Regions from separate parts of the Priestia sp. FSL R5-0597 genome, predicted to be linked through region 1. Evidence: riboswitches for the same ligand, from Rfam matches in the RefSeq annotation. Region 1 holds a riboswitch; each other region holds the start of a gene.
The links. A riboswitch is a leader RNA that binds a small molecule or an ion and turns the genes downstream of it on or off. The one in region 1 is predicted to bind thiamine pyrophosphate.

Region 1 (9,864 bases):
ATGAAGCTGAACAGCTTGTAAATGGCATCATCTCATCTAAAAAAGTGTTTGTCACAGGAGCAGGCCGTTCAGGTCTTATGGGCAAGTCGTTTGCTATGCGTATGATGCATATGGGCATTGATGCTTATGTCATTGGAGAAACCGTGACGTCCACTTTCACGCAGGATGATTTATTAATCATCGGATCAGGTTCTGGCGAAACGAAGAGCTTGATTCCTATTGCTCAAAAAGCAAAAGAACTTGGAGGAAAAGTTGGAGTAGTCACGATTTCCCCCGATTCCACGCTTGGCAAGCTGGCTGACTTCATCGTGAAGCTGCCCGGCGCTCCGAAGGATCAAGAACAAAGCAGTTATCAAACCGTACAGCCTATGGCGTCACTGTTTGAACAAACGCTTCTTCTTTTTTACGATGCGCTGATTCTTCGCTTCATGGAGAAGAAAGAACTTGATACTCATACGATGTACGGAAAGCATGCAAATTTAGAGTAGAAAAAGGTCTTGCCTAGGCAAGACCTTTTTTGTTTTGGAACTTTCTATATAACCAAATATTCACTTATCAGATAACTAAATGTACTTTATCATTATTTATTTTTTCAAAAGCCCTATTCGAATTTTGCTGCATCTCCATAAAACGGCTGCTCTGCAACTTTAATCGAGTCTGTTGGACACCCTTCGTACGCTTCCATCATCTCATCTTGCTGATGCTCAGGAACTTCTTTTGTTCCTTCGTTGTTATCTAATACGGCATAAGCAAGACCTTCTGAATCATAATCATAAAGATCTGGCGCACTCCCTCCACATGCTCCGCAAGCAATACATGTTTCCTTCTCTACTATCGTAAAAGCCATAAAAAAACCTCCTTGACCTTTTCACTTTCTCTTTCAGAAAGTTACGTTCAGTATAAGGAGGTTTTTTTAAATTCGTCTTAAATTATTTACTGAGATTCCCCAATATTCTCAAACATCTCATCTACATTTGGCTTTTTCTTAATTAACCCTGACTCTTTTAACCAGTTAACATTTGATTGCCATGATTCTTTCGTTTGACTGCCGAATCCTTGTTCAGACTTCATTTTTGGAAGTAAGATATTCAAACTTTTTGTTTCCACATCTTTTTCAAGCGGGAAGTTTGATTTATCTTGATTATCTAACAAAATTTGAAGTGATTCTTTTGGATGTTTCTCCGTGTATTCATACCCTTTTGTCGCGGCACGCCAAAACGCTTTAATCGTATCAGAATCTTTTGCCCACGTTTGATCCCCTGTAACGGCCACTAGCTCGTAATAAGATGGCACGCCGTAATCTGACGGATCAATGTCAACCGTTTTGTATCCTTTTTTGTGAAGCAATGGTACTTCGTGGTTAATATACGCACCTATTACAGCATCTACTTTTTTGCTAATCAGCGATGAATTTAACTCAAACCCTACGTCTACTAGTTTTACTTTATTCGGATCTCCTCCATCGCTTTTCACCATTTTCTTTAGAACAGATTCACTTAATGGTGTTCCACTGTATCCTACTACTTTTCCTTCTAAATCTTTAGGACGCTTAATACCGCTATCTTTCAATGCCACAACCCGGTTTAGCGGAGATCTTACAATCGCTCCTACCGACTTTACCGGCACATCTTCATTTGCTCGTGCCATTGCTACATCAGGCTGATAGTAAAGGCCGAGCGTGACTTTCCCTGCAGCTGCTAAATTAAGCGAGTCTGTTGGATTAGCAGGAAATTGTACTTTTACATTCAGCCCTTCTTTTTTGAAATATCCTTTTTCTTGTGCAGCGTAAATGAAGCTGTGCACTGCATTTGGATACCAATCAAGCATAATTGTAACGTCTTTTAATTTTTTACTGTCACCAGCTTTATTTTCCTTGTCCTGACCGCAAGCAGCGAGCATCAAAACAAGCAGCAGGCTTAAGCTAATCGCAAACCATTTTTTCATTCTATTTTCCTCCACTTTAATGAACGTTTTTCGAAACCTACTACAATAATAAAAAATAAAATACCAAGCGCGGATAAAATCACAATTGGTGCAAATACACCAGCTGCATCAAACTGTGTCATCATGCGACGACTGAAATATCCTAAGCCTGCTTGCGCACCCAACCATTCCCCAATGGCAGCACCTATTATACTAAAGGTAACCGCTACTTTGAGTCCCGAATAAAAATGAGGCAGTGCAGAAGGAATGTTCAACTTAAAGAAAATATCTTTTTTTGTTGCTCCCATCGTTAACATGAGTTCTTTTAACTCTTTGTTTGTAGAACGAAGCCCGTCAAATGTGCTAACGGTAATGGGAAAAAACGTAATTAATACGGTCACAATCACTTTGCTCCAAATGGAGTAGCCAAACCACAGCACAAATACAGGAGCAATGGCAATGGTCGGAATCATTTGTGACGCAATAATAAGCGGATAAAAAGCACGCTCAATAAGCGGACTCCAATTCATCCACACAGCCAGCAGAACCCCTAGCACAACGGATATTACAAGCCCAATTACGACAATAGATAACGTAGCTGGTAAATGCTTAAACAATAAATCCATTCGCAGCTCCCAAAGCTTCGTTAAAATACCGCTGGGCGTTGGTAAAATAAACGGATAGTTTACAATGCGTGCTCCAATTTCCCAAGCAGCCAGCAAAATGACTACTAAAATCACTGAAGCCCCGTACTTTTTCATGTGTTCACCTTCGATCTTAGCTGTTCAATTAAATAATCTTTCACATCAAGCACTCGCTGTTGATTCAGATCTTTTTGCGTTCGAGGTCTGCTAAGCGGCACTTGAATTTCTTCAAGACAACTTACTGGCTTGTCTGAAAAGATAAAAATGCGATCTGATAAAAAAAGCGCTTCATTGACGTCATGAGTGATAAATAAGATGCTATGCTTACGCTTTTGCCATTGGTCAAGCAGCCATTCCTGCATCGATAAACGTGTGATTGCATCAAGTGCACTAAAAGGCTCATCTAAAAGCAGCACGTTAGAACCGCTTAATACCGTCCGAAGAAAAGAAACGCGCTGCTTCATCCCTCCGGATAAATCACTTGGAAAACGGTTTTCATACCCTTTTAGGCCAAACTCTTCAAGCAGCTGAGACACTTGCTTATGAGCACTTGCTTTTGATACATTGTGAAGCTCAAGAGGCAGTGCTGCATTGTCTAGAATCGTACGCCACGGAAGCAGCAAATCTTGCTGCGGCATATAGCCTACTTTTCCTAGTCGCTTTTCATAAGACTTTCCGTTAATCACGATATCGCCTTCACTCTGCTGTTCAAGACCTGTAATGAGACGAAACAACGTACTTTTCCCAGAGCCGCTCGCTCCAACGATACTGACAAACTCGCCTTCTTTCACGTCTAAGTTTAATGATTTTAAAATCGCTTGATCACCGTTCTTGTACGTAAAACTGACGTTTTGAAAAGATAACACAGACCTATTCATGAATTGGCCACATCGCTTCGTTATAAGCCATATCCCAGAACATATACTCAAAACGCGTCGTATTCAAGAAAATTTCTTCAAGCTTTTCTAATTCCACTTCTGATTTATCTTCAGTAAGTGAGTCAAATAAATTGATACACCATGTCGCCAGTTCTCCAAATTCTTCTGAGCTGTACATTTCAATCCACTCACGGTAAAACTCATTGTTAGCTCCAGGCTTTTCACTAAGTTCTTTTCCTATTTCCCAGTAGCTCCACATACAAGGCAAAAGAGCGGCTACTAATTCAGCTAATGTTCCACTTTGACCAACGTGCAGCATATAGTGCGTGTATGCAAGCGTTGTAGGAGATGGCTGCGCTTTTTCTAATTCTTTTTCGCTGATTTCAAATTTCTTGGCATACTCACGGTGCAGACTCATTTCTTCGTTTAATGTAGAATCTAAAAGGGCTGCAAATTTCCCCATCGTTTGAAGATCGGTAGCTTTCATGGCTCCAATCGCAAATAATTTGGCATAATCAATTAGGTAAAGGTAATCTTGAATCATGTAGAAGCGAAACTTCTCCTTTTCAAGCGTTCCATCTCCCATCCCCTGTACGAAGGGATGATTATGATTTTGACGCCAAATAGGCTGCAGCTTTTCGTATAATCGTTCACTAAATTTCATGATGATCACTCCTTATGCGTATGCAGCCACGTATAAATGAACTGCACTATCACTTTTGTATATTGAACAAGCTGATTAATATCTAATTGTTCGTTCACAGCATGTGCATTTGCTAAATTTCCCGGACCGTAAATAGCGGCGGGAATTCCCGCATCAGCTAGCCATCCCCCGTCTGTTACGCTAGTTGACACATCAATTGGAGGCTTTTTACCTTCCATTTGTTCATGAGTATTTGCAAGCAGCTGCACTCCTGCATGATTTTCATCAATTTCTAATGACGGAAAGATTTCTCCTCTGTCTTCAATCATTGATGTGCCTCCCCATTCAAAGGTTGGCAGATTATCTTTTAACCATGGATCTGCTTTTGCAATAGCTATAATATATTCTTCCACTTCTTTTGATACTTGGTCGTACGATTCATTAGGATAATAGTGAACGGTGATCCACAGCCTGCATTCATCTGCAATAAAAGCAGCATGTCTTCCGCCTTCGATTACTGCTGGATTAATCGTATTTGTCCCTGGCAAAAATCCTGGATAGCTCTTTGTAACAGCCCAGTGACGCTCCAATTCTTGTAGCCCTCCGATCACTTTTGCCATCTTTTCAATAGCGCTTGCGGCTAACAGCCCTCCTCCAGCATGAATCATACTTCGGCGTGTACCGTCATGATAGGTTTTACTGCTTTTTATCGTAATCCATCCCGTGATCACTCCGCCTTGACCTTGAATATGTAAATCACTTGTATCGACTACAAGCGCAAAATCAGCTGTATACCCTTTCTGACAGCATTGCAGCGTACCTGCCTCTCCTACTTCTTCTCCTACAACGGATTCAAAAATCAAGTCTCCTGGCAGCTCGATTCCTGCTTCTGTTAAAAGCTGAACTGCAAATAATGCTCCCGCCAAACCGCCTTTCATATCAGCAACTCCGCGTCCAATTATCATATTGTCTTTCACAACAGCTTCAAACGGATTGGTTTCCCAATTTTCATTTTCTTGTACCTCAGCAACATCCATATGGCCGTTAATAATCAAGCTTTGATAGTCAGCCGATTTTTGTCCTTTTAACGTTCCCACTACGATAGGGTCGTTAGAATATAAGTCCCACATATCAATGGAAAAACCGCAGTTTTTAAGAAAATCCGCTACGTACAGCTGCGCTTCATGAGAATTTCGTGCAGGAGGCGCTAGCGTTTTATACGAAACAAGCGTTGTTAATAACTGGATTAACTCTCCTTTGCGCTCCTCTACCTGTTTGACAAGCAAATCAATTGTTTCTTTCATGTATGACACCTTCCTTTACGCATAAAAAAACACTTCTTTCGCAGGAAAGAAGTGTTTTTGTTTATGTACACAAAATTATTATAACGAGTTCGTAAGGAAATCCCATACAAAACATCCATTACAATACCTCTTTCCTACGCTAGTATTACCTAGTTCAGGTTATAAGGGTTAAGACTTATCGTCTCTCTCAGCTTCGAAAGCACCCCTAGTGGTGTTGTATCTCTATGAAATTAATCTATTATCATATGTTTACCTGTAATAGTTTTATCATAGTAAAGCGTTTTATTCAATAGAAAGGTTCATGATATGGTAATGAAAATAGTTTCCTTTTTAGTAGTAAAAGAAAAAGCACACACCTTTTTCATGCAGTGTGTGCTCTTTCTTTTTGTGACATTACTAGTTAGCTATTGGCTTCTTTAAAAATACACCGTTTTTTCCTTCAGACAGTAATAAGCTCAAGCTTTTGCCCCGGTCTCACTAATGAAAGCAGCTCATGATCTTCTTCTATTACATACCCAATCACATTCACATTAGCATTTGCAGACAAATTCCTTTTAGCTATTTGAACCTCTCCTCTGTAACGTCCGTAGCCATCATTGTCCATTGTAATTGCTCCGATTCTGCGTTCTACTGTATGAAATGGCAGCACTGGTTTTACAGATCGTGTATCAACCAAACGCAGAACGTCTCTTGATACATCCGGACGCACGCTGTACGTTCCCTGTATATGAGGTGAACGAATGCGTAGCGGAATAATGCGGTTTTCTTGATATTGAACTAAACGTTTTAATAAATTTGAACTGGCGTATGGATCTCCAATATAAACCTCCGTTACTCCGCATCCGTATAAATCTACTGCAGAGGTAAAAGGACATTTATTACGGTCTTTTTCTCTAGTAGGAAGTCCTTGATAAATAGGTCCTCTCTTTTCGCCTTCCCCGGGAATATAAGCACAAACTGGAATACGAAGTTCATTAAATAAATCTGTTTGCTGTTGAAAAAACGTTTCTTCAAGCCCTGTTTCAGGCCGCGGATAAAAATTATGCCAAGCAAGCAGCTGATGATGATGAAGGCCTGCAGATAATAGCGCTTCTATTTCTAGTTTTGACACTGTACTTGCATTAAGGGCAATATAAAACTCATCCGCAAGTAAAATCGTTTCTTCTACGCTAAAGCCATCGTCTAGTCTAATACCTGATACGCCAAGTGAAGATAGAGTCATAAGGCTTTCGATACCTAAATGAACCGGTGTATGCTTAGATACATCTGCATACACGCTTATTCCACAATCTCTAGCCACATGAAGCAATTCTTTTGCCCGTTCAGCCAAATCTCCTTTTTCCTCTGGAATGTGAAGTGAAGTGAATGCGCGTGTAACGCCGCATTCACTCGCTTCTACTAATCTTTGTTTGGCATCTCTATCGTTCAAATAAAATGAAATGCCAATCATTCAAACTCCCTCGCCATTTCATCGTTAAATCCAAAGAAATAGGTACAAATAAAGCCTGCTGCGTAAGCAATAACTAATCCAAGTAAATAAAGAAGAATTTGATGCGCATGAACTAAAAACGTAAGCGGCAAACCCGATACTCCCACTGCTACAGTTGCAATATGGAAGTGCGCCTGAAACGCTCCGCCGATTCCAGCTCCAAGACAAGCGGTTAAAAATGGACGCCCTAAAGGAAGTGTGACTCCAAAAATAAGCGGCTCTCCGATTCCCAGCAGCCCTGAAGGAAGTGCGCCTCCAATTGCTCGCTTTAAGCGTTTTTTCTTTGTTTTGATATAAATAGCAAAAGCTGCACCAACCTGACCGGCTCCGCCCATTGCTAGTATAGGAAGAAGCGGATCATCTCCAATCGAATTAATAAGCTCTAAATGGACCGGAGTAAGACCTTGATGCAGTCCTGTAATAACGAGCGGCAAAAACGTTGCCCCTAAAACAAAGCCTGCTACAACTCCTCCAACCTCTAAAACTCCTAAAAGACCTTTTGTGATTCCATCTGAAATGAAGCCGCCGATTGGCATGAATACCACATACGTAATAATTCCTGTAATTAACACCGTAACGGTTGGTGTAATAATAATATCCAGTGACTGTGGGACAAATTTACGTACTCGTTTTTCTAACACGGCCATAAAGATTGCTGCAAGCAGCACTCCTATTAAGCCCCCACGCCCCGGCAAAAGTGCTTCACCAAAAAGTTTAATATCAGCTACGGCAGGATTAATGACTAAAATGCCCGCTAAGCCTCCTAGAGCTGGCGAACCACCAAATTCTTTTGCTGCATTAATACCTACTAAAATACCCAGATAGGCAAATAAACCGCTTCCGATAACGGTTAAAAGAATAGCAATCTGTGAATCTGCCGGAAGCCACTTCGCCTGCACAGCTGCTTTTGTCACTCCGGTAATAAGTCCAGATGCTACAAGAGCAGGTATCAACGGAATAAAAATACTTGCAATTCGGCGAAGCAACAGCTTAAACGGAGTTGCATTTTTTTCTTTCAGCTCCGATTTCCGCTGTGCTGCACGATCTTCTAAGTTAATACCGCCGGATTCATCAATTAACTTTCCAAATTCTTCTGTTACTTTGTTCACTTTGCCCGGCCCAATAATGATTTGCAGCGTTTCTTCTTCCACTAATCCGAGCACGCCTTCAAGTTTTCGTATATCTGCCTTTTTAACAATTGAATCATCTTTTATAGTCACACGCAGCCGCGTCATACAATGCGTATACGCTTCAATATTAGATGCTCCCCCAAGCATCTCCAAAACAGCCTTTGCTAATTGATGATTATCTAAAGACATGTTAATCCCCCTTTGTATTTTCCTCTTAGATGGATACGCCACTGAGGAAACAGACCACAAAATCCCCTTTTTGTAATCGTTTTCTTTTTTTATTTCTTATCTTTCAAAAACTGAATGGCATCTCTTGTTTTGTCAATATACTCAATCGTCTGGTCGTACTGCTGCGCTGCAATACTTAAAAATAAAACATCAATCACATAAAGCTGGGCTAAACGAGACGATGTTGCTGCGCTTCGAAACGGCGCTTCTTGAGAATAAGACGTATACAAACAAATATCTGCTAAAGACGAAACGGTAGACTGTCCGTACTTAGTTAAGCTAATCGTCTTTACTCCGCGATTTTTAGCTAAAGATAAGACGTTGCTTACTTCAGGAGTCTCTCCTGAAAAAGAAATACCCACAACTACATCGTCTTTACTTGCATTTGCGATGAGTGTAGCTGCTAAATGGCTATCCGCAAAAGCCGTCGCATTTTTATTAATTCGAAGAAATTTTTGCTGCGCATCTATAGCAATAATATGTGAAGCACCAATTCCGAAAAAATGAATGTTTTTTGCTCCAATCAGCGCCAAAACAGCCCGCTCTACTTCTTTATAATTCACAAGCTCAGCCGTATCACTTAGACTTTGAATGCTGTTGCTTGCCGTTTTTTTGACAATAGATTGAATTGTTTCATTTGTTTCAATATCACGGTATCCTTGTTCTGTATCTTTAGCTAAATCACCGGCTACTCTAACCTTTAATTCTTGAAAGCCGCTAACCCCGATAGATTTACACAAACGAATAACAGCAGCACTGCTCGCATTCGCTAGTCTTCCTAGTTCCCCAGCCGTACTGTTTACCACAGTATGCGGGTTGTTTAAAATATATTCAGCAATTTTCCGCTCCGAATCTGGAAGCTTAGCCACCGTGTTTTTAATCATTGTTAATCCGCCTGTTGACATCGTTTCTCTCCTTTATACGTAATGTTCAATCGCTTTTCTCACATACCCCCCCGCATTATTCAGTAACATCTTTGCGGTGTCGTAATTTTCATTTGTTTTGATCATCACCACTGCTGTTTTTACCTCATTATTTGCTTCTTCAAGCGTTTGACTTGCTCGCTCGTAAGAAACACCTGTAATTTTACAAATAATACCTATCGCTCGTTCCTTAAGCTTTTCATTACTCACATGAACATCTATCATTAAATTTTCATATGCTTTTCCTACTTTAATCATAGCCGCGGTAGAAATCATGTTGAGAATCATTTTATGAGCGCTTGCTGCTTTTAACCTTGTGGAACCTGTTAGCACTTCTGGACCTACTACTACCTCGATGCTATGATCTGCTTCTTTTCCAATAAGTGAATTACCATTGCAAGACAGCGCCACTGTTTTAGCTTTTACAGATTTTGCATATTTCAATGCACCAATCACATAAGGCGTACGTCCGCTTGCAGCAATTCCAATGACTGTGTCTCGTTCATTTAAATGTATTTTTTGTAAATCTGCTGCTCCCAATTCTTCTTTATCTTCTGCACCTTCAACTGCTTTCACAAATGCTTTTTCTCCTCCAGCCATCAGTCCCTGTACCTGATTGGGATTGGTACTGAAAGTAGGCGGGCATTCAACAGCATCCAATACTCCCAGCCGTCCGCTTGTTCCTGCTCCGACATAAATAAG
Region 2 (9,864 bases), 1.3 Mb from region 1:
CCAAGTGCTGAAGAACAAGTGATGATTCAAAGTGAAATCGACGGCTGGCTTTCTGATGTATCTGCTTTGCCTCCGGCTAAGCAGAATATTGTACTGTTACGAGATTATCATGGCTTCACATATGAAGAGATTGCAGAAATGACTGGCTTTACTCTGTCAAAAGTGAAAATGGACTTGTATCGTGGTCGTCAACAATTGAAAAAAAGAAAGGAAGAGGACGGATGAGCTGTCAAGATATGAAGCATCAATGGGAAAAATATAAAAACGGCACTTTGACAGACAAAGAAGCAGAAACACTTGAACAACATACGGAAAATTGTGAAGCATGCTCAGCTCATTTAGAGCACTTGCTAACTGAAGATGAACCGTTATCGCCAACTCCATCAACTACTTCACTAAATGACGATACGATGTTGGATAATAAAAAAGTGAAAAAGTCCATTTATATGGCCAAATGGAAGCAGCGCCTTTCAAATGTGACAACTGTCATTAGCTCTGTCGTTCTGCTATGGATGATTGGCAGCTTTTTATCCATTGTATATTATCATCAATCAAAAACCGAATACATAAACAGCGTCAATCAAGCAGCTATCGAATCTGCTTTTCCGAACGTTCATATACGTGAAACCACTTCTGATACACAGTCCTTTTTCCGAATGCAGTCGCAAATGGAAGCTTATAAGCAAATTGGACGTGAAGAGCAGGCCATTGGGACGTTTACATTTCATCAGCTGTTTGATAAAACGAGCGGTGTAGAAAAAGAATTTTCTGGTGGTAAATACGACCTTAACCTTTCCTTTGTCTATCCTGATCCAAAAAAACTAAAGCTGCATGCAAAAGAGTATAAGGAATGGACGAATGAAACATGGAATGCATTAGAAAACCTACCAAAAGGAACGGTAAGCGAAGTGGCTATTTCTTTTGATAATACGTATTCGCTAAAAGAAGTTCAGCAAAAAATGAACGCCATCGACAGCCGTGATTTTTCTACCTCTTGGTATGCGCTTAATACAGGGAACGAACAAAAAACAAGCACAAAAGATGAGCCCTTAATTGACTTAACATCAACATTTGGTTTTCCAGAGTTTTTAGACTTGCCTTACGAGCACAAAGGAAATCAAACGCACTCTACTAGCAAGTCGAACGTTTTAAATATGATGAAACTATTAGCCGATAATGAAGAAACAGTCCAAAAAGTTCGTCAGCTAGACCATTCCGATTTGTTGCTAAAGCAGCGATATTCTTATGTAAAGAAACATGGAGTCGGTGTGTACGGCGTTGTGATTACAGGACCTACCAAAAAGCTGCTGAAATTAAAAAATGATCCGTCTATCACCTACGCGTCACTTGGAGATGTAGAGCTATGGAATTGGTTCAACCGCCCTTCATCCGGCACGTTAATGAATCAGTAACAAGCACTTGAAAACAAGTGCTTGTTTTTATTTCTTCGTTAATTCTTCAAACCTTTCTACAGCTTCGCTTTTATCAAATGAACTAAACCATCGATAGTCTTGGTCATCTAAAATACGATAGTGCTGACTAATCATATTTTGCTGCAGACGAAAAGAACCTTCTTTTTGAATCTCTTTCCACCATACTCTTCCTCCGAGCGTTTTATCTTTTGGAGAAGATACGCCGTTATGAGCAATGATTTCTACTACTTCTAAGGGGACGTCTCCTAAAACCGATTGAAGGATTTCACTGTCACGAAACAAACCGCATACTGCAACAGTGGTCGTCCACCCTGCTTCCGTGCGCCCTTTTTCAATTTGAACCAATGTTTTTTTTGAAATACCAATAACTTCAGCCATTCTGTCTTGTGAATAGTTTCTTTCTAAACGAATTAATCGTATTTTATCCGATACGGATTTAATCACTTCTTGTTTATCCATTTTTACAGCCCTTTCTTTCTATACACGCACATGTCTTTAGTGTAATATTACACCTAATTAAAGAAGAGTTTCAAGCGTTTCCCTTCATCACAAAACGGGGAAATATACTGAAATGGTTTTTGTATACTAAAACAATTAAAAGGAGTTGAGAATATGTACATCATTGTATGGACTATGCTTGTACTATACGCCTTTTTGCTAGCTCCGGGAGCAAGCGCCGCTGATGATATGCTGTTTAAAAACCTTGTCACAGGAAATTTTCAACAGGTAGATCCGCTCGTAGTTATGGTATTCTCTTTTTTAGGGCTTTTCCCAGTATTGTTCATGGTAATGATTTGTAAAAAAGATACGTACAAACTGCCTGGATGGCCATTTTCTCTCCTATCATTTGCGCTTGGAGCTTTTTCTCTTTTGTTCTATTATCATTGGAAAGGGCAAAAAGTTCGAACACGTTCGCGTATTCCTTCACGTTTCATTGCCATCATTTCTTCTCGTCTATGGATTGGACTATGCTTAGCACTCACGATTGCTGGTTACGTATACGGACTATCCATAGGTTCAATAAGAGCTTATGAAGATGCTTTTATGCAGTCACAGCTTGTTAGCGTGATGACCGCTGATTTTTTTGTTTTAACGTGGCTTTCTTATTCCGTTATGACAAAAGAAAAGATAGCATCCCGGCCTTACCTTCTCTTATGTTTCATTCCAGTTGCGGGCCCTTTTTTTATTTTGTTACGGCATAACCGCCAAGATGTTAGAGAAGAAAAACTTTAAATAAAAGTCTTGCGTTCCATTCATTATTCCGTTATAATCATTTCTTGTACGATGAAAGTTGATTAATTAGAAAACATTTATATATCGGCATTTTATTTACATTTGTTATACATACCTGCGCTGTGCGTATACTCATGTTGTCTTAAACCTTTGAGTGTTAAAAGGGAGCTCAAAATTTAGCTGCAGATAGCACGCCCTTCTTGGGACGCTAAACCCGGCTATGAGGGCACCCACCTAGTAGATCTGGGTATTTAAGACACTTAGGGTTACGGCAGTGCGGGCTTATTTTTTAGTTAGCTGTAGCTAGCTTTTTTTATTTTTTTATTTATTAGTTTACATAATTATTTTATTGTTAACTTATATTTTTTTTAGACATGTATGTTTTATTTATCTTCGATTGAGGAACATAAAAAGTAATAAAGGAGATGGATAAAATGAATGAACAAAAAATTGCTAAAAAAGTAAATGAAGTATTAGAAGGAAATCGTGTAGGAACATTAGCCACAGTTGTAAACAACAAACCCCACTCTCGCTATATGACATTTTTCAGCGATGAAGATGGTATCGCTCTTTACACACCAACAAATATCAATACACATAAGGCAGAAGAAATCGAAGCCAATCCGAACGTGCACGTACTATTAGGCTACAGCGGCGAAGGATATGGCGATCAATACTTAGAATTATCCGGGACAGCTGTTCTTCGTACCGGTGATCAATTAAAAGGACGTATATGGAACGATCACATGAAAGAATGGTTTGACGGTCCAAATGACCCTGAGTATGTTGTTCTGGAAATTACACCAAACGAAATTCGCTTTATGAATGAAGGCGAAGAAACTCCTCAAACCGTTCAGCTATAATAAAAAAGCGCACACTGTGCGCTTTTTTTATTTTCCTACCGCTTCTTTCAATTGAGCTGCTTTTTCTTTTGGAGACGCTGCTAAGCTAATCGCGGTAATAATAGAAACACCATCTGCACCTGCTTCTACTACTTGTTTGGCATTTTCAGGCGTGATGCCACCGATTCCTACAATTGGAAAGTCAATATTCTGGTTTCGCACTTCTTCAATTAATTTTGTACCTTGCACTGCTTTTGCGTCTTTTTTTGTAGAAGTAGGAAAAACAGGTCCCATTCCTACATAATCCGCTCCGTCTTTTATGGCTTGCTGCAGCTCTTGTATATTATGAACAGAGACGCCCACAATTCCTTTTCCTATTTTTTCTCGAACAATATGAGCTTTTTCATCTTCTTGTCCAATATGAACGCCATCCGCTTGTAAACGGATCGCTAAGTCAAGGTCATCATTCACAACAAAAGGAACGTTGTACTGCTGACAAATTTGCTGAAGTTCCTTCGCCAGCTGATATTTCGCTTCTCCTTTTAGTGCACCTTCGCCTTTTTCACGGAATTGAAACACGGTAACGCCGCCTTCAATTGCTTCTTTCAACACTTCTTTCGGATCTTTTGTACAGTTATTGCTGCCCATTATAAAATAAACTTGCAGCAGCTTTTTAATTTCTTCGTTTGTCATTTTCCCGCTCCTTTTAACGTTGATGTACTCTTGCATATGATTCAATATCCTGTCCAGATAAAAGATGAAGCTGATTTAACAGCTCAATTTGAAAGCTCCCCGGCCCTTCTTCACCTTTTTTCGCTGCGGCGATTTCACCTGCCACTCCGTAAAAACTTAAAGCAGCAACGCTTGCCTCGACATATTCTTTTTCTACAGCCGCGAAAGCTCCTATAATTGATGTCAGCAGACATCCAGTACCCGTCACCTTCGTAAATAACGGGTGACCGTTGTCTACTGTATACGTTGTGTTTCCATCGGTGATCACATCTTGTTTCCCCGTAATAACAATCACTGTATCTAATTTGTTCGCTGCTTTCTCAGCAAGTTCAATGACGTCTCCTTGCCCTTCTAATGAATCAACGCCTTTAATGAGCCATGACTCGCCTACTACATTCGCAACTTCAGCAGCGTTACCGCGAATAACGGCAATATTTAATTCTTCTACAAGCTGACGTGCCACTTCTGTACGAAACGGTGTCGCTCCGGCTCCTACAGGATCGAAAATAACCGGCACGCCGTTTTCATTTGCTGATTTTCCTGCTATTCTCATCGCTTCTACTTCTTGAGCCGTCAGTGTACCCATATTTAAGACAAGCGCTCCGGCGATTCGAGCCATGTCAGCCACTTCTTCCTTCGCATAAGCCATAACAGGTGACGCTCCTAGGGCAAGCAGTCCATTTGCTGTAAAATTGGTTACCACAACATTCGTAATATTATGAACAAGCGGACTTGTATCTCTTACTTTTTCTAATTGAGCTGAAATTTTACTAATATCCATGTTCTCTCACTCTTTTCATTTAGTTTTAACACTGCAAAAAAAAGACAAAAAAGCACCTTGCATGCGCAAAGTGCTTTGGTATGTACTCACATTCCCTGCGCTGGCATTATCCAACAGGTTCAAATGGTCAACAGGCGCCCCTGTACTCTCAGCCTGCCCCGCGCAAGCTCCCATACTATTCTTGTTACGTTTAAAGTTTACTATTAACCTTTTTTATTTGCAACCATTTCACTGTTTTGCCCATAAAATAAAGCTTCGCTATAGGCTGAGTGGTGTTGTAAATCTTACAGCTTTACTAAAAGCATCATTAAAAGACCTCCAGTAAACTACTGGAGGTCTTCTATCCCCTAAAAATTCTATCATTTCTCTTGAATCGCTTGATTTCTCACAGCTGTTTTTCGGTCCTTTCCTGCTCTTAAAGATAAAAGAAAACAAAGCAGCAGTACAAGTGCAGCTGATACGTACGGATAATTAATGTTTATATCAAAGAGAAAGCCTGCGACAACGGGTCCAATAATATTCCCAAGACTTGTATAAGCAGAATTTAGTCCGGCTACATACCCTTGGTCGTCTTGTGCCATCATCGACATTTGCGTGCTGATTGCCGGACGTAAAATATCTGTTGCTAAAAAGACGATAAATGTTACAACAATAATAAGCCAGTACGTGTGCACAAATAGCGTAAGTAAAACAAAAAGTCCCGTCATCATCAAGCAAAACGAAATCACTCTTTTTTCACCGAATTTATTTAAAATCCAGCCAAAAATCGTAACCTGCACAACAGCCCCTGCAATAGAGCCAAACGTAATAACAAACGCAATATCTTTTGGCGTAAAGCTAAATTTATGATCAACAAATAGTGAAAAGATCGTTTCATAATTGGATAATCCAAACGATGTCACAAAAACGATAATTAAACTTAAAAAATAAGGTTCTTTGTAGGAATTCATAAGCTGCAGTAGCAGCCGATCTTCTTTTGGATTCTCATTGTTTGAAACAGCATGACCTTGTACAGGACGAGACTCCGGCAAAACAAAAAGCGTAATCACTGCAGCCAAGCCTCCTGCTACTGCGGCCATGTAAAATGGCACGCGCATGCCGTATTCAGCTAAAAAGCCTCCAATACCGGGCCCGATAATAAATCCTGTTGTAATCGCTGCCGTCACATAGCCCATTCCTTTAGCGCGTTCTTTAGCAGACGTCACGTCCGCTGTATAGGCCATAACAGCAGGCATAATAAGCGCGGCCCCGACCCCACCTAGCATTCTGGATACAAATAATAAAAGAGGTGTACTCACTGAACCAAAGAACCATTCAGACAGGGCAAAAACAATCATTCCCGCTACAATAATTTTCTTTCTCCCTAACGAATCTGATAATCGCCCCGCCAAAGGCGAAAACAGAAATTGAGTTAGTGAAAACACCGCTACTAAAAGCCCCATCACGCTGCCGTTGATATGAAGCTCCGTCATATAGGTTGGCATAATTGGAATAACGAGACCGATTCCCGTAAAGATAATAAAAATATTTAGCATGAGCAGCAAAATCGCCGCCCGATTTCTTAACAATAATGACATATAAACCTCCTGATTACAAAAATACTGAACGTTCGGTCTATAAAAATACAAAATAATGAGGGATTACTCATTGCCGCAATAAGCATCCCCGCTTATTTAAGAAGACCTTGCTATAATTCCGTTTAAAAATACATCGATTGCTGAATGGTAAAGCTGCAGGGCATTTTCCGTACTCGTTTTTCGAGACATGCGGCTCATTCCAACAAACAACCCTTCTAAAATTACTGCAAGTTGCTCTGCATTTTTATGAGAAAACTCGCCTTCATCGATGCCCTGTTGCAAAAGTTCCCGGTTAAACTCCACGTGTCGTTTCACCATCTCATCAATTCGCTCTTCGATGTCGCTGCCCTTCTCCTCGTTGTTAAAAAACTCATCCGCAGCTTTCGTAAGAGGATGATTCAAATCATCTAAAATGATTTGCTCCGCTATTCCAAAAAGCTTATCTCTTGTTGTTTTGTAAAGAGACTCTCTTTCTTTCCAGTTTCGTTCCCACTCAAGATCCCATTCGTCTATTAAATAAAGAAAAAGCCCTTCTTTACTTTTAAAGTGATAATAAATATTCCCTTTACTGCTTCCCGTAGCTTCTACAATTTCCTCAATAGATGTAGCTTTATAGCCTTTTTGAGAAAACAATGCTTTAGCGGCATCTGCCACCTTTCTTTTGGTTTGTTCACTTTGAAGCTTTTTTTTATTCAAGCTATTTCCACCGCCCCGTACATTTATTATTTATACTGAACATTCGTTTTGTATTATCTGACACCTATACTACATAGGAAAAACCTTTTTGTCTAGTGAGAAAACCTAGTTTATACCTTTTTATATGAATCATGACCAAAACAAAGCCTCCTAAAAAGGCTTTGCCTAAAAAGCTTACTTGCTAACAGGATAAATGACAGCTGCTTGCCCGCACAGTTTGCATACAAATAAACAAATCATCTGCGCCTTCTTTCCTGTCTTTTACTCATTCAATTTCTTTGTCATAAACACACTGTATGGATCTTCTTTGTAGGTAGAAAACGGTTCGCACTCGTAAAATCCAAAACTGGCGTATAGCTTTCTAGCCGGTTCAAAAGCGGGTGCGGATCCTGTTTCTAAGCTTAAGCGTCGGTACCCTCGTTTTTGCGCTTCATTTATTATGTACTGCAGCAGCTCTCTAGCAATTCCTTTCCGCAAATGAGCGGTAGCTGTTCGCATCGATTTAATTTCTCCGTGGTGCTCATCTAACTCTTTTACAGCTCCGCACCCTGCTAGCTGACTTCCTTCCCACACGCTCCAAAACGTAATATTACGTTGTTTTAAACTTTCAATATCTAGAGCATGAATACTTTCAGGGGGGGAATGTAAGTTCATTCCTTGAAGGTGAGAACTTACTAGCTCAATAACTTCATTGTTCGTTAAGTGGTCTCTTTTTATTTTAATCATCTTCTCTTCCTTCCTGCTACTAAAGGGTGGTCAACTACAAACCAACTTATGAATACATTCACTGTCGACCTTTAAAAATCCTTTTATACACTCCCTTCTTTTTCTCCAGTTATTAAAAAAGACTTTGCCAAGCAGATGTTTCATACATTGTTAAACGGAGGTGAAATTCGTTGAAGAAAGTTTTATTTTGTCTTGTCCCTCTTTTGTTTTTATTATCCGCCTGCTTTAGTGATCCTGTTCAAGATGATTTAATCGATTATAACAATCAAGATTTAAAGAAAGCCGCTCAGCTTGAAAAAGAGGCGATTGACGCATACGATTCCGTTACAGGCGCTAACTACACAAGTGACGCTGTTATGTACGATACGATGACGAGTGAAGTCATTCCTACCTATCGTAAATTTGTTGACGAACTGGAAAACATCGATGTAGAAACCGACGATCTTCGAAAGGTTCATGAAGGCTATATAAAGGCTGCCAATACCCAGTATAATGCTTTTATTAAAATTGTCAGTGCTTTGGAAAAGCAGGACCGCAACCTTATTGCTGAGGCAAACGCTATGCTTGATGAAGCACGAAAAGGTATACGCGATTACAATGCAGCTATTAAAAAGCTGGCTAAAGAACATGATGTGAAAATTGAAGAACCAAAAACACAGCGCGAAAACAGCCTATAGTTCCCATGCAAAAAGAAGGTCTCTAAAAACAGTAAGAGACCTTCTTTCGTATGATGTTTCAATTTCTCCACGTTCGTTCAATAAATGAAAAAGAATATCAGGAAATATTGCTTAACGATGCATAATAAGAGGCAATAATTTCTTCATCTGAATGCGGAATTTCGTTTCCTTTTACAAGCTGAGCGCCGTTAATACAGCCGCTTGTAAGTAAAATAATATCATTCGCCTTTCCTAAAGAAAGCGACTTTAATACTCCTTCTGTTCGAGTAGGGGCGCGGTGAATATTGCTTGCGCTCGGATTCGAAAAACCTGTCATCACTTGATCTACAATTACGTTAGGATCATGATAACCTGGGTGATCAACCGTTACGATAATTTCATCAGCTTTTCCTTCAATGGTACGCGCCATTTTAGGCATTTTATTAAAATCTCGAATGCCGATCCCTGCAATCATGACAATCAGCTGGTTATACTCCATCTTTTTTACTTCTTCTACCAAACGCGTAAGGGCAACAGGCGTATGGGCATAGTCTAAAATCACTTTTTGGTTATTAGGACCTTCTATCACCTGAAATCGCCCTTCTGGACTTTCCAATTGAGGAAGCACGCTAATAATATCTTCAATGTGGTATTCAAAGTGAAGAGCTGTACCAATGGCCGCTAGCACGTTAGCAATGTTGTAATCACCATATACAGGCACTGCTACTTTGTATGACTGTCCTTTATAAAGTAAATCAAAGAAAGAGCCTCCTTCTTTGACGGTGATGTTTGTTGCTTGCAGAGTTGCCTCTTTGTTATTTAATAAACTATACGTGACTTTAGGTCCTTCAAATACCCTGCTTAAGTCTTTGCCCATGTCCTGATCATCTATATTAATAACGGCATGTTTGGCCTGTTGAAATAATTTCATCTTGCATTTTTTATAGTGCTCAAACGTTTTATGATACTCTAAATGTTCTTCCGATAAGTTTGTATGAATGGCTACATCAAAATAAATATTTTCTACTCGTTGCTGATCAATCGCAATCGAAGATACTTCCATCACTGCCGCTTCATCACCTCTTGTATACAAATCATAAAAAATTTTATGCAAGTCTACCGACTCAGGTGTTGTAGGCGTACTTTTTTTATAAACTAACTTCTGCTTTGATGACCAAATGCCGGTCG
Region 3 (9,864 bases), 1.2 Mb from region 1:
GTTAGGAGCATGCAGCATGGTAAAAGAGCAAAATAACGCTCATGAAAACCACCTGAAAACCGAGGAAGCGAAAGAAACGAGCGAGGTATCGGTAGGACCTGTTAAAGTAGATTTAACGAATACGTCAGGCAAAAAAGTAGGAGAGGCTACGCTGACAGAAGCAAAGAACGGTGTGCAAATTAAATTAACTGCTCAAGGTCTTTCACCCGGGAGACATGGATTTCATATTCATGAAATAGGAAAATGTGAGGTGCCGGATTTCAAAACAGCAGGGGCCCATTTCAATCCTTTTAAACGTGAACACGGCTTTAAAAATACAAAAGGCCCGCATGCGGGTGACTTGCCCAACTTAGAAGTTGCGCCAAATGGAAAAGTAGATACCGAAATTTTTGCTTCTCTTGTGACGTTGCAAGAAGGAAAGCCGAATTCTCTTATAGATATGGATGGGTCGGCATTAGTGATACATGATAAAGTAGACGATTACACAACAGATCCTTCAGGAAACTCAGGAGATCGAATTGTTTGTGGAGTGATTACGAAATAAGCCAAAAAGCTGTGAGATCATTCACAGCTTTTTTATTGCCGTAACGAGCCGCTTCTAAATTGCGGTGAGCTTCTTTTTTTTGCACAATAGAAGAAAGAGTTAAAGAAGGTGAAAACATGCATAAGCAAGTTGTTGTAATAGGTGGAGGAATAGGTGGGTTAACAGCGGGAGCGCTTTTAGCTAAACATGGCTATGAAGTGACGGTTTTAGAAGCTTCTCGAGAGTGGGGAGGCTGTGCCGGGAAATTCCAGCGCCATCTCTATACATTTCCTGTCGGAGCGACGCTTGGAATGGGATTTGAGCGCGGAGGGATACATGAGCGAATCAGCACATACCTGGGCCTAGAAATTGAAAAGATTTCTCTTGAGAAAATCATGAAAGTTCATCTTCCACATCGTACACTAATTTATTATCAAGACCGGTATCAGCATATTTCGTATCTTCAAAAACAATTTCCTCATAAAGCGAAGAATATTAGGAGCTTCTATGAAAGTATTTTTAGAGTTGCAAAAGAAATTCGCAAGCTCATGCGGCCGCTGCCGGTTCTTCCTCCTCTCACCATCGGTGAGTGGAGTCGGCTGGTAAGTTCGTTAAATCTTGGGTCTGTGAAGTTATTACCTTATTTTCATCAATCGTTTAGTCATTTACTAAAAAAACACAGGTTGCTAGACGAAACGGACTTTATTCATTTTATTGATGGTCAATTAATAGACAGCATGCAGACAACGAGTGAGAACTGTTCAATGCTTATCGGATGTCTAGCGTTGGATATTTATCACGAAGGAGCTTTCTATGTGAACGGTGGCTTATACAAAGTCGCAGAAGCCCTGCAAAAATCTATTAAAGCCAACGGAGGAAAAACGACTCTAGGAAGGAAAGTAGTAAAGATAGAGCGTGATAACGACGAGTGGATCGTGCATGATCATAGAGGTAACCGCTACCGCGCTTCAGACGTTGTATGCAACGCGCCAATTCAAAGTTTAAAGTCTTTACTGCATGATGAAGATTACCAACATATCCATAAGAGGGCCAAAGAAAAAAGCGAGCTTCCGCAGTGGGGAACGTTTTCGATGTATGTTGCGATTGATGAAAGAGATCTTCCGCAGAAGGTAGAGTTGTTTCAGCAAGTGCTTCAATCCGAACAAGGCGAGATGACGGAAGGAAATCATTTATTTATCTCCGTGTCTCATCCTGACGATCGTTTTCGTGCGCCTCAAGGCAAACGTACAATTACAGCATCTACTCACATTGAGCTTAGCAAGTGGAGTAACAAGGAAACCTATGATGTTCAAAAACAAGTTCTTGAGAAAAAAATGATAGCAGGAATTAAAACCATCATTCCTAACATTGAAGAAGCAGAGCATCAAATTTCAGGAGCTCCTAAAGCATGGGAAAGGTTCACTTCTCGCCCAAACGGCGGAGTGGGAGGCTTTCCGCAAACGTTAGATCATGCTTTGTTCAACAGCATTTCGCATCGATCTGGCTTACAAGGGCTGTGGCTGTGCGGAGATACAGTGTTTCCGGGAGCGGGAACTATAGGCGTATCGGTAAGCGGCTATCATGCTTTTCAAAGTATAACGTCTCATCAGCATAGGTTACCTTAACGTTTCGTACAGACAAACTACTAGTGCTTATACCATCAAAAAACACCGGCCCTATTACCATAGGGCCGGTGTTTTCAGGAGAGAAACAGCTTCCACCACTTCCGTTTTCGCTTCATATCAGCAGCGGCGGTTTGTCTAAAGGTTTGGACAAAATCACTAAACATTTCTTCGCGTTCAGCTACGCTTTGACGATGAAGCTTACGCTCTTTCTCCATTTCTTTCAAATAATAGACTCGTTCTTCATTCATCGAATCAATTAAATCACGAAGCTCTTCTGTCGTATTAGTTGAAGAATTATTTAATTTTTCAACCATAAATTTTACTTGATTCATTGCAACGGTAGAATTGCTTGAGAATCGGTCTAATAAATACTGCATTTCTTTAGAGGATTCATCCGCATTCTCCATGACATCTTTCATGAACAGGCGCATATCCTCTGTTTTTTCTTCCGCAATTGTTGAATAATCTTCAATCAAAGAAGTGACTTCATCAAACGATTTTTCGTTAGAACGGATAATTTTTTTAGACATATTTTCTACATCTCTTGCGCTGCGTTCTGAAGACTCAGAGATATATGCCCCGACCGACTCCACCATTTCTACAGTTTGAGTAGCACTTTTTTCAAGCTCTTTTTTTACTTCTCCGACAATTTCTTCCCGAACTTCATTTCGCATTCCTTCTCGCATTTCTTTTAACAAATCAGCTTTAAACGTATCAAGTACTTCAAACACATCTTCATAGCGGCGAACAGCTTCTACTAGTTCCCCTTGAAGCAGCTCTTTTTCATTCACGACAAGGTCGTTTGGTTTTGGTTCTTCAATAGAAGCAGAAATAGCCTGCTTTTCTTCTTCAGTAGCTAATCGTGCTTCAGGTATAGGAGGGGTCTTCTCTTGCTTATTCTCTGAAATGCTTTCCTGCTTTTCAGCAGCTTTTTTCTTTTCTTGCTTCATTTGTTTATTGGAGTGTTCTTGAAAATCAATGACGTTTTCTTTTTTAGCAGTTTTCAACTTTGCTGGTTCTTCTTCTTTTGAAACCGCTGCCTCTGATTCCATCACTAAATGCTCCTGCTCTTCTTGTTCCTTTATTAGCAGCTGAACATATTCTTTGACTTCATCTAACGTACATTGTTCATCAAACAGCTGTTTAATATCATTAAATAATTCAATTTGTTCCTCTGTATAGACACGGGCCCCATCTACTCGTTCAATTGTTAAATAGCTGCCCAATAATTTTTCCCATTGTTTTAACGTTTTCTTTTCTACCTCTAATTGATCACTTACTTTTTTAATTGTATACGTCTCCATCATTTTTCATTTCCTCCCTTATCTATTTTCATCCAACTATGTAATGGATTATTTGTTGTATGTTGTATTCACCATATCTTCACTTGTTTTCCTGCTAGGTGACAAAGGTTGTCAAAACTAGACGACATTAGCCTTCTATGTAAAGAAAACGCATATTTTGTAAAAAAATGTACAGAAATGCGCAAATGGCAAAAATGGAAAACATAAAAGAAAAGGAGAGTATAGAAAACAGTTGACGGGAAAAAATGAATCCTATAAGATAAGTTTAAATGTTTAAGTTCTTGAACATATAAACATAAGGAGTGAACACTATGTCACAGCATTATGCGCTCATCACCGGTGCGTCCGGAGGAATAGGTAAAGAGTTAGCTTATCAATTCGCAAAGGATGGCCATTCTTTAATTTTAGTTGCCAGAAGTGCTGATAAACTAACAGCGATTAGAGAGAATTTAAAATCTACTTATAATATTGACGTAATAACGGTTTTAAAGGATTTATCAAGAGAAGAAGAGATACAGTCACTGTATGAAGAACTTAAAAATAAAGAAATGCACGTTGATTATTTAGTGAACAATGCAGGTTTTGGACTATACGGTAAATTTATTGAAACAGCTTTAGATGAAGAGTTAAACATGATTGACTTAAATATCCGAGCATTAACTCATTTAACAAAATTATTTTTACCCGATATGGTCAAAAGAAATCACGGGAAAATTTTAAACATTGCGTCCGTTGCTGCATTTATGCCGGGTCCGCTTATGACGGTGTATTACGCAACAAAAGCGTACGTATTATCTTTCACAGAGGCCCTTGAAAATGAATTAAGAGGTACCAATGTAACGGTAAGTGCTCTATGCCCGGGTCCAACTAAAACGGGTTTTAGCGACCGGGCTCAGCTGAGCAATTCCAAGCTTTTTCAAAGCGGTGCAATGGATGTAGAAGCAGTTGCTAAAGCGGGCTATAAAAAATTTATGAAAGGGCAGACGGTTATCGTACCAGGAGTACAGTTTCGTCTCGCCACCTTCATCCCGCGCTTTGTACCAAGAAAGTGGCTTTCATCCGTTGTCCGCAGAACACAAGAAATTAAATAAAGGAGAATATTTATGAGTGAAAAAGCAGTGGAGTTATTTCGTGCCAGCATTCCTATTTTTCAGGCTCTAAGTGATTCAGCAAGACAAGATATTATTTTGCTGCTCGCGGAAAAAGAGCCTTTAACCGTTAATGAAATTGCAAACGAGTCTACTTTATCACGACCGGCAATTTCTCATCATTTAAAAATTTTACGTGATCAAAAGCTTGTGCAAATTGAGCAAAAAGGAACGCAGAGATATTATTCATTGGCTTTAAACGAGGCAGTTGAGCTATTAAAAAGCTTGCTTGCTACAGTTGAAGCTGAATGTTTATAGGGAGATGAAAGAGATGAACCACGAGCAATTCTATATCACAGATGAAACGGTCATTGAACATATTGTCTCTACACAAAAGCAGTATTTCTATGCACAAAAGACAAAGAGCATCAGCAGCCGCATTCAAGCGCTGAATAAGCTCAGAGACGCAGTAAAACAAAACGAGCAGAGAATTATGGATGCTTTAAAACAAGACTTGAATAAATCTGAAGTAGAGGCGTACACGTCGGAAATTGGGATTTTACTAGAGGAAATTCGGTTTACGCTTAAGCATTTAGCAAAATGGATGAAGCCTAAAAAAGTAAAAACCGCTTTAACACACGTGGGCTCTAAAGGGAAAATTGTGCCTGAACCGTATGGAGTCGCGTTAATTATTGCTCCGTGGAATTATCCGTTTCAATTAGCGCTGTCTCCTTTAGTAGGAGCGATTGCCGCTGGAAACACGGCGATTATAAAGCCTTCTGAATTAACGCCTAGCGTATCTCGGGTTATACAAGAATTACTAGCTGAGGCTTTTGATCCCGCATTTGTGACGGTGATTGAAGGCGCTGTAGACACGACGAGCCTGCTTTTAAAACAGCCCCACGATTATATTTTCTTTACGGGAAGTGTAAATGTAGGGAAAATTATTATGCAAGAAGCAGGGAAGCAGCTTATTCCCGTCACGCTGGAGCTAGGAGGAAAAAGTCCGTGCATTGTACATGAAGATGCAAACCTAGATCTTGCAGCGAAGCGAATTATGTTTGGCAAAGGAATGAATGCAGGCCAAACGTGCGTTGCTCCCGATTATTTGCTCGTGCATAAAAAGGTAAAAGCGCAGCTAGTGGAGAAACTTCGCGAAGCGATTTATCAATTTTACGGTAGTAATCCGCTTGAAAGTGAGCGCTACGGCCGTATTGTCAGTGAGCGCCATTTTATTCGGCTAGTTGAGTTTTTAAAAGACGGAAACGCTATAGTTGGAGGCGGGTATAATAAAAGTACGCTCACAATAGAACCTACGGTGTTAAGTGAAGTAAGCTGGACATCAGACGTTATGCAAGAAGAAATTTTTGGGCCTATTCTTCCTATGATTGAATACGAAACGCTAGACGAAGTTATTCATAAAGTTCAAGAAAAAGCTAAGCCGTTAGCTCTTTACTTGTTTACGGAAAGTGCAAATGTACAAAATGTCATAACGGAGCGTCTTTCATTTGGAGGAGGCTGTATAAATGATACGCTTATGCATATCGCTACGCCATATTTACCCTTTGGCGGAGTTGGAGAAAGCGGTACGGGCCAATATCATGGAAAAGACAGCTTTCAGACATTTTCTCATTTTAAAAGCATGCTGTCTCAAACAACGAAGTTTGATTTGTCATTCCGCTATCCTTCAGAGAAACAAAACTTGAAAATGATTAAAAAATTATTGAAATAAAAAGCCTCCTGATAGGAGGCTTTTTCGTTATTTTGAAAGTGAAAGCTGAGAAAGCGGCCATTTTTCTTGTGTATACGCCATTTCCCAAAATAAATACTCCAGCTCACAGCTTTTGATAAAGTGATCTTTCATACGATTACGTTCTTCTTCAGTCGCTTGTTCGGCGAGTTCATCAAGCTTGTTACAAAACCATTGTGTTGTGCCATTCATTTCTTCATTATTATAAAACTGAATCCATTCATAAAAAGGATGAGAAGGAGATGGATTTACTTGTTCTGTAATGCGCTGGCCAATTTCAACGTACGTCCACGGACATGGAAGAAGCACGGCAATGATTTCCGCTAAGCTGCCTGTATGCGCAACGCTTGTCATATGGTTAATGTAGTGGCTGGCCGTTGGTGAAAGAGCCTCAGTGTGGAGGTCTTCATAGCGTACGCCTGCTACTTCACAAAAATTATTATGAGGGTGTACTTCACTATGTAATACCGTAGAAATGCCGGCATTAAAGGCTTCCATTTCGGTACGCGTGCGGCATTTTGTTAAAGCAGCGCCGTAAATGCGGACAAATGCTGTTAAGTATTCGTAGTCTTGAGAAACGTAGTGAATAAGCGCCTCTTTTGGCACGTCTCCTTCAGCAATTCCTTTAATAAAAGGGTGGTTAAAAATGGCTTCGTAAATATAGTTTGCTTCTTGTCTTAATTGAGATGAAAATGACATCAAAATCCTCCTTTAATATGAGGAAGTCACAAACAAGCACATAAAGGAAATAAAAAACACTCCGTTTATAAACGGAGTGGCAAAGGACAGTACAAAACTGAACATTGCCACTTTCCTACGCTGGTATGAGCCAGATCAGGTTCAAAGGGATCAAGAAAACTTGTCTCAGCCGGTCGGCACCCCTAGTGGACTTCCTATTAGTCTATGTTTAACTTACCATATATTCTGAAAAATAGAAAGCGTTATGGAAAATTGTTCCCTAACGGTTTTTATCTCTTAAAGAGGTAGCTTCTTGAAGCTATTTTTAATCATTTTTGTTTAAAAATGCATATTTTTAGGGAAGAAGAGGTATTAATGAAGGGAAGAGCCGTTTTCGTCTCCGAAACATTCCCATATAAATAGAAGAAAGGAGAGAACAAAATGGCAAAATTTCGTTTGTATGCTGTATTAAATGCAGTAGGCTTGGCTATTACACTTCTTGTGAATTATTTAGCAAATGCGATTCCAATAGGAGGCAAAACAACGGCAGAGGCTTCTGCGCAAGTTCCTACGTTGTTTACACCAGCCGGTTATGCCTTTGCTATCTGGGGCGTTATTTATTTGTTATTAACCATTTGGGTTATACGCCAATTTTTTGCAAGAGAAGATCAAAAAGAAATATATGCACGTATAGGCATTTGGTTTTTTCTAAACTGTTTGTTAAATAGTGCGTGGATCTTTATTTTCCAAAACGATTACTATAAGTTATCCCTTTTAGTTATGCTCTTTATTTTAGGCACATTAATGATTGTATATTCCATTATTCAGCATTCTCGGATGACGACATGGTTTATGCGTCTGCCGATTTCGCTTTATCTTGGATGGATTTCTGTTGCGACTATTGTTAATGTATTTGTCGTATTTCAAGCAAATGGAATACAGCACTTGCTTGGCCTAAATGAATTAGCATGGACGATTATTATGCTGCTGGTAGGGGCTGCGCTGGGCATTATGTTTACATTAAAAAACCGAGACGCTGTTTATCCGCTTGTTTTTATTTGGGCTTATATTGCCATTGCGGTGAAACAAAGTGGAAATCAGCCAATTGTCATTACTGTTATCATCTCGATTGTTTTATTAGCAATTGCTATTATTGTGGGACTGATTAAACGCTATAGACGTTTTTAAAAAGAAGCTCTAGCTTTTGTAAGCTAGAGCTTTTTATGATGCTCTTTTGATTGTAAAAAAGCAGCTGTAAAAGCAATTAAGCTAATTAAAATACCAAAAGGAACAACAATTGGTACGAATGATAAAATAAATGTCATAAGCGTAACCTCCATGTTGCATCGGTGCATAATGAAAAATTCAACTTTTTAAATTGAAGTTCCGCTATTATAGTATGCTAGGCTTTATGTTTGGAGCCTATATGTTTAGAAATAAACGAAAAAGGCAACATACGTTACATATAGTTTATATAGGAGGAGTTAAAATGGAAACATATTTAGTGGCTTACACAGATAAAGACGATATGGAATATAAACAAGTGACGTGCGAGAGTTATGAAGATGCAGAGCGTACGGTTCTTCGTTTAGAGAGAGAAGGGCATATGCATATTGAAGAAATATCAAATCAAGAAGCCTACCGTGGAGACGAATCATCGTACAGAGAATAATTTTTGAATAGAAACATCAAACTCAAAATGAAGAGGCAGCTGCTTCTTCATTTTTTCTATTCTATATAGATATCGTTTTATAGAAAAAAGTAAAACGGGAATGATTTTCTTCTGCATTTATGGTACAGTACTAATCAGGTGAGTTTTGAGTTTAGAAGAGGAGAGAGTAACATTATATGAGTAAAGGAAATCAGTGGTCTTCACGCCTCGGTTTTATTTTAGCATCTGCTGGGGCAGCAATTGGTCTAGGAGCGATATGGAAATTTCCATACGTAACCGGAACCAGTGGCGGTGGAGCATTTTTTGCGTTGTTTATTTTATTTACAATTTTTATGGGATTGCCGCTTCTGTTGGCAGAATTTATCATTGGAAGACATACGGGAAAAGAAGCGATTAGTGCTTATAAGGCAATTGCTCCAAAATCCGCTTGGGTATGGATTGGCAGGCTGGGAGTACTAAGCTGTGTCGTTTTGCTTTCCTTTTACAGCGTCGTTGGCGGCTGGGTGATTTTATATACGATTATGAGTGTAACCGGTATGCTAAGCGGAAAAGAGTACGGCGCGTTGTTCAATGCCGTCATTAGCCAACCTTATGTAGTATTAGGTGCACAGGCGCTGTTTTTATTAATTACAGTGTTTGTTATTTCAAAAGGCGTACAAAAAGGAATAGAGCGTGCTAATAAATACATGATGCCGCTGTTATTTATCTGTTTTATCATTATCGTGGTTCGCTCTTTAACATTAGACGGAGCTATGGACGGAGTAAAGTTCTTTTTAAAACCGGATTTTTCAGCCATTACAGGGTCATCTGTTCTCTATGCGCTCGGTCAGTCGTTTTTCTCGCTTTGCGTAGGATTATCCTGCATGGTGACATATAGCTCTTATTTAGGGAAAAAAGTAAGCTTGACGCGTTCAGCTGGCACCATTGCTATTTTGAACTTGTTTGTTTCGCTGCTTGCAGGCTTGGCTATTTTTCCAGCTGTTTTTTCATTCGGATTAAAGCCAACCGAAGGACCTGGACTTTTGTTTGTGGTCTTGCCAACAGTATTTGAGAAAATGCCGTTTGGCACCGTCTTTTTAGCACTGTTTTTAATTTTATTTCTATTTGCTACGCTTACGTCTGCTTTTTCACTGCTGGAAATTATCGTAGCTGCTTTAACCAAAGACGATCAGACAAAACGAACTCGCTACGCTTCTTTAGCAGGGATTCTTGTGTTTGTAGTAG

Region 2: it holds a riboswitch for thiamine pyrophosphate, as region 1 does, so the genes downstream of both, thiM (hydroxyethylthiazole kinase) here and MKX72_RS04510 (acetylornithine deacetylase) in region 1, are expected to answer to the same signal.
Region 3: it holds a riboswitch for thiamine pyrophosphate, as region 1 does, so the genes downstream of both, tenA (thiaminase II) here and MKX72_RS04510 (acetylornithine deacetylase) in region 1, are expected to answer to the same signal.

What each region holds. Positions count from the first base shown of each region.
Region 1 covers NZ_JBBOUZ010000001.1:865,230-875,093, reverse strand. Annotated here, with positions in the region: gene hxlB (6-phospho-3-hexuloisomerase) at 1-488, shown strand, start outside; gene MKX72_RS04535 (ferredoxin) at 602-847, opposite strand; gene MKX72_RS04530 (ABC transporter substrate-binding protein) at 934-1,944, opposite strand; gene MKX72_RS04525 (ABC transporter permease) at 1,941-2,684, opposite strand; gene MKX72_RS04520 (ABC transporter ATP-binding protein) at 2,681-3,445, opposite strand; gene tenA (thiaminase II) at 3,438-4,109, opposite strand; gene MKX72_RS04510 (acetylornithine deacetylase) at 4,115-5,392, opposite strand; TPP riboswitch at 5,507-5,609, opposite strand; gene MKX72_RS04505 (MupG family TIM beta-alpha barrel fold protein) at 5,832-6,842, opposite strand; gene MKX72_RS04500 (PTS transporter subunit EIIC) at 6,839-8,200, opposite strand; gene MKX72_RS04495 (MurR/RpiR family transcriptional regulator) at 8,290-9,144, opposite strand; gene murQ (N-acetylmuramic acid 6-phosphate etherase) at 9,157-9,864, opposite strand, start outside.
Region 2 covers NZ_JBBOUZ010000001.1:2,117,299-2,127,162, reverse strand. Annotated here, with positions in the region: gene MKX72_RS10840 (RNA polymerase sigma factor) at 1-225, shown strand, start outside; gene MKX72_RS10835 (anti-sigma factor) at 222-1,412, shown strand; gene MKX72_RS10830 (helix-turn-helix transcriptional regulator) at 1,440-1,892, opposite strand; gene MKX72_RS10825 (hypothetical protein) at 2,046-2,666, shown strand; RNA gene ssrS (6S RNA) at 2,776-2,953, shown strand; gene MKX72_RS10815 (pyridoxamine 5'-phosphate oxidase family protein) at 3,101-3,529, shown strand; gene thiE (thiamine phosphate synthase) at 3,557-4,201, opposite strand; gene thiM (hydroxyethylthiazole kinase) at 4,215-5,021, opposite strand; TPP riboswitch at 5,097-5,205, opposite strand; gene MKX72_RS10800 (MFS transporter) at 5,381-6,598, opposite strand; gene MKX72_RS10795 (TetR/AcrR family transcriptional regulator) at 6,695-7,294, opposite strand; gene MKX72_RS10790 (GNAT family N-acetyltransferase) at 7,556-8,017, opposite strand; gene MKX72_RS10785 (hypothetical protein) at 8,191-8,697, shown strand; gene MKX72_RS10780 (UDP-N-acetylmuramoyl-L-alanyl-D-glutamate--2,6-diaminopimelate ligase) at 8,795-9,864, opposite strand, start outside.
Region 3 covers NZ_JBBOUZ010000001.1:2,099,834-2,109,697, forward strand. Annotated here, with positions in the region: gene MKX72_RS10695 (superoxide dismutase family protein) at 1-544, shown strand, start outside; gene MKX72_RS10700 (FAD-dependent oxidoreductase) at 661-2,148, shown strand; gene MKX72_RS10705 (helix-turn-helix domain-containing protein) at 2,223-3,455, opposite strand; gene MKX72_RS10710 (SDR family NAD(P)-dependent oxidoreductase) at 3,764-4,543, shown strand; gene MKX72_RS10715 (ArsR/SmtB family transcription factor) at 4,556-4,858, shown strand; gene MKX72_RS10720 (aldehyde dehydrogenase) at 4,872-6,272, shown strand; gene tenA (thiaminase II) at 6,300-6,989, opposite strand; TPP riboswitch at 7,085-7,183, opposite strand; gene MKX72_RS10730 (TspO/MBR family protein) at 7,410-8,156, shown strand; gene MKX72_RS10735 (hypothetical protein) at 8,458-8,640, shown strand; gene MKX72_RS10740 (sodium-dependent transporter) at 8,817-9,864, shown strand, end outside.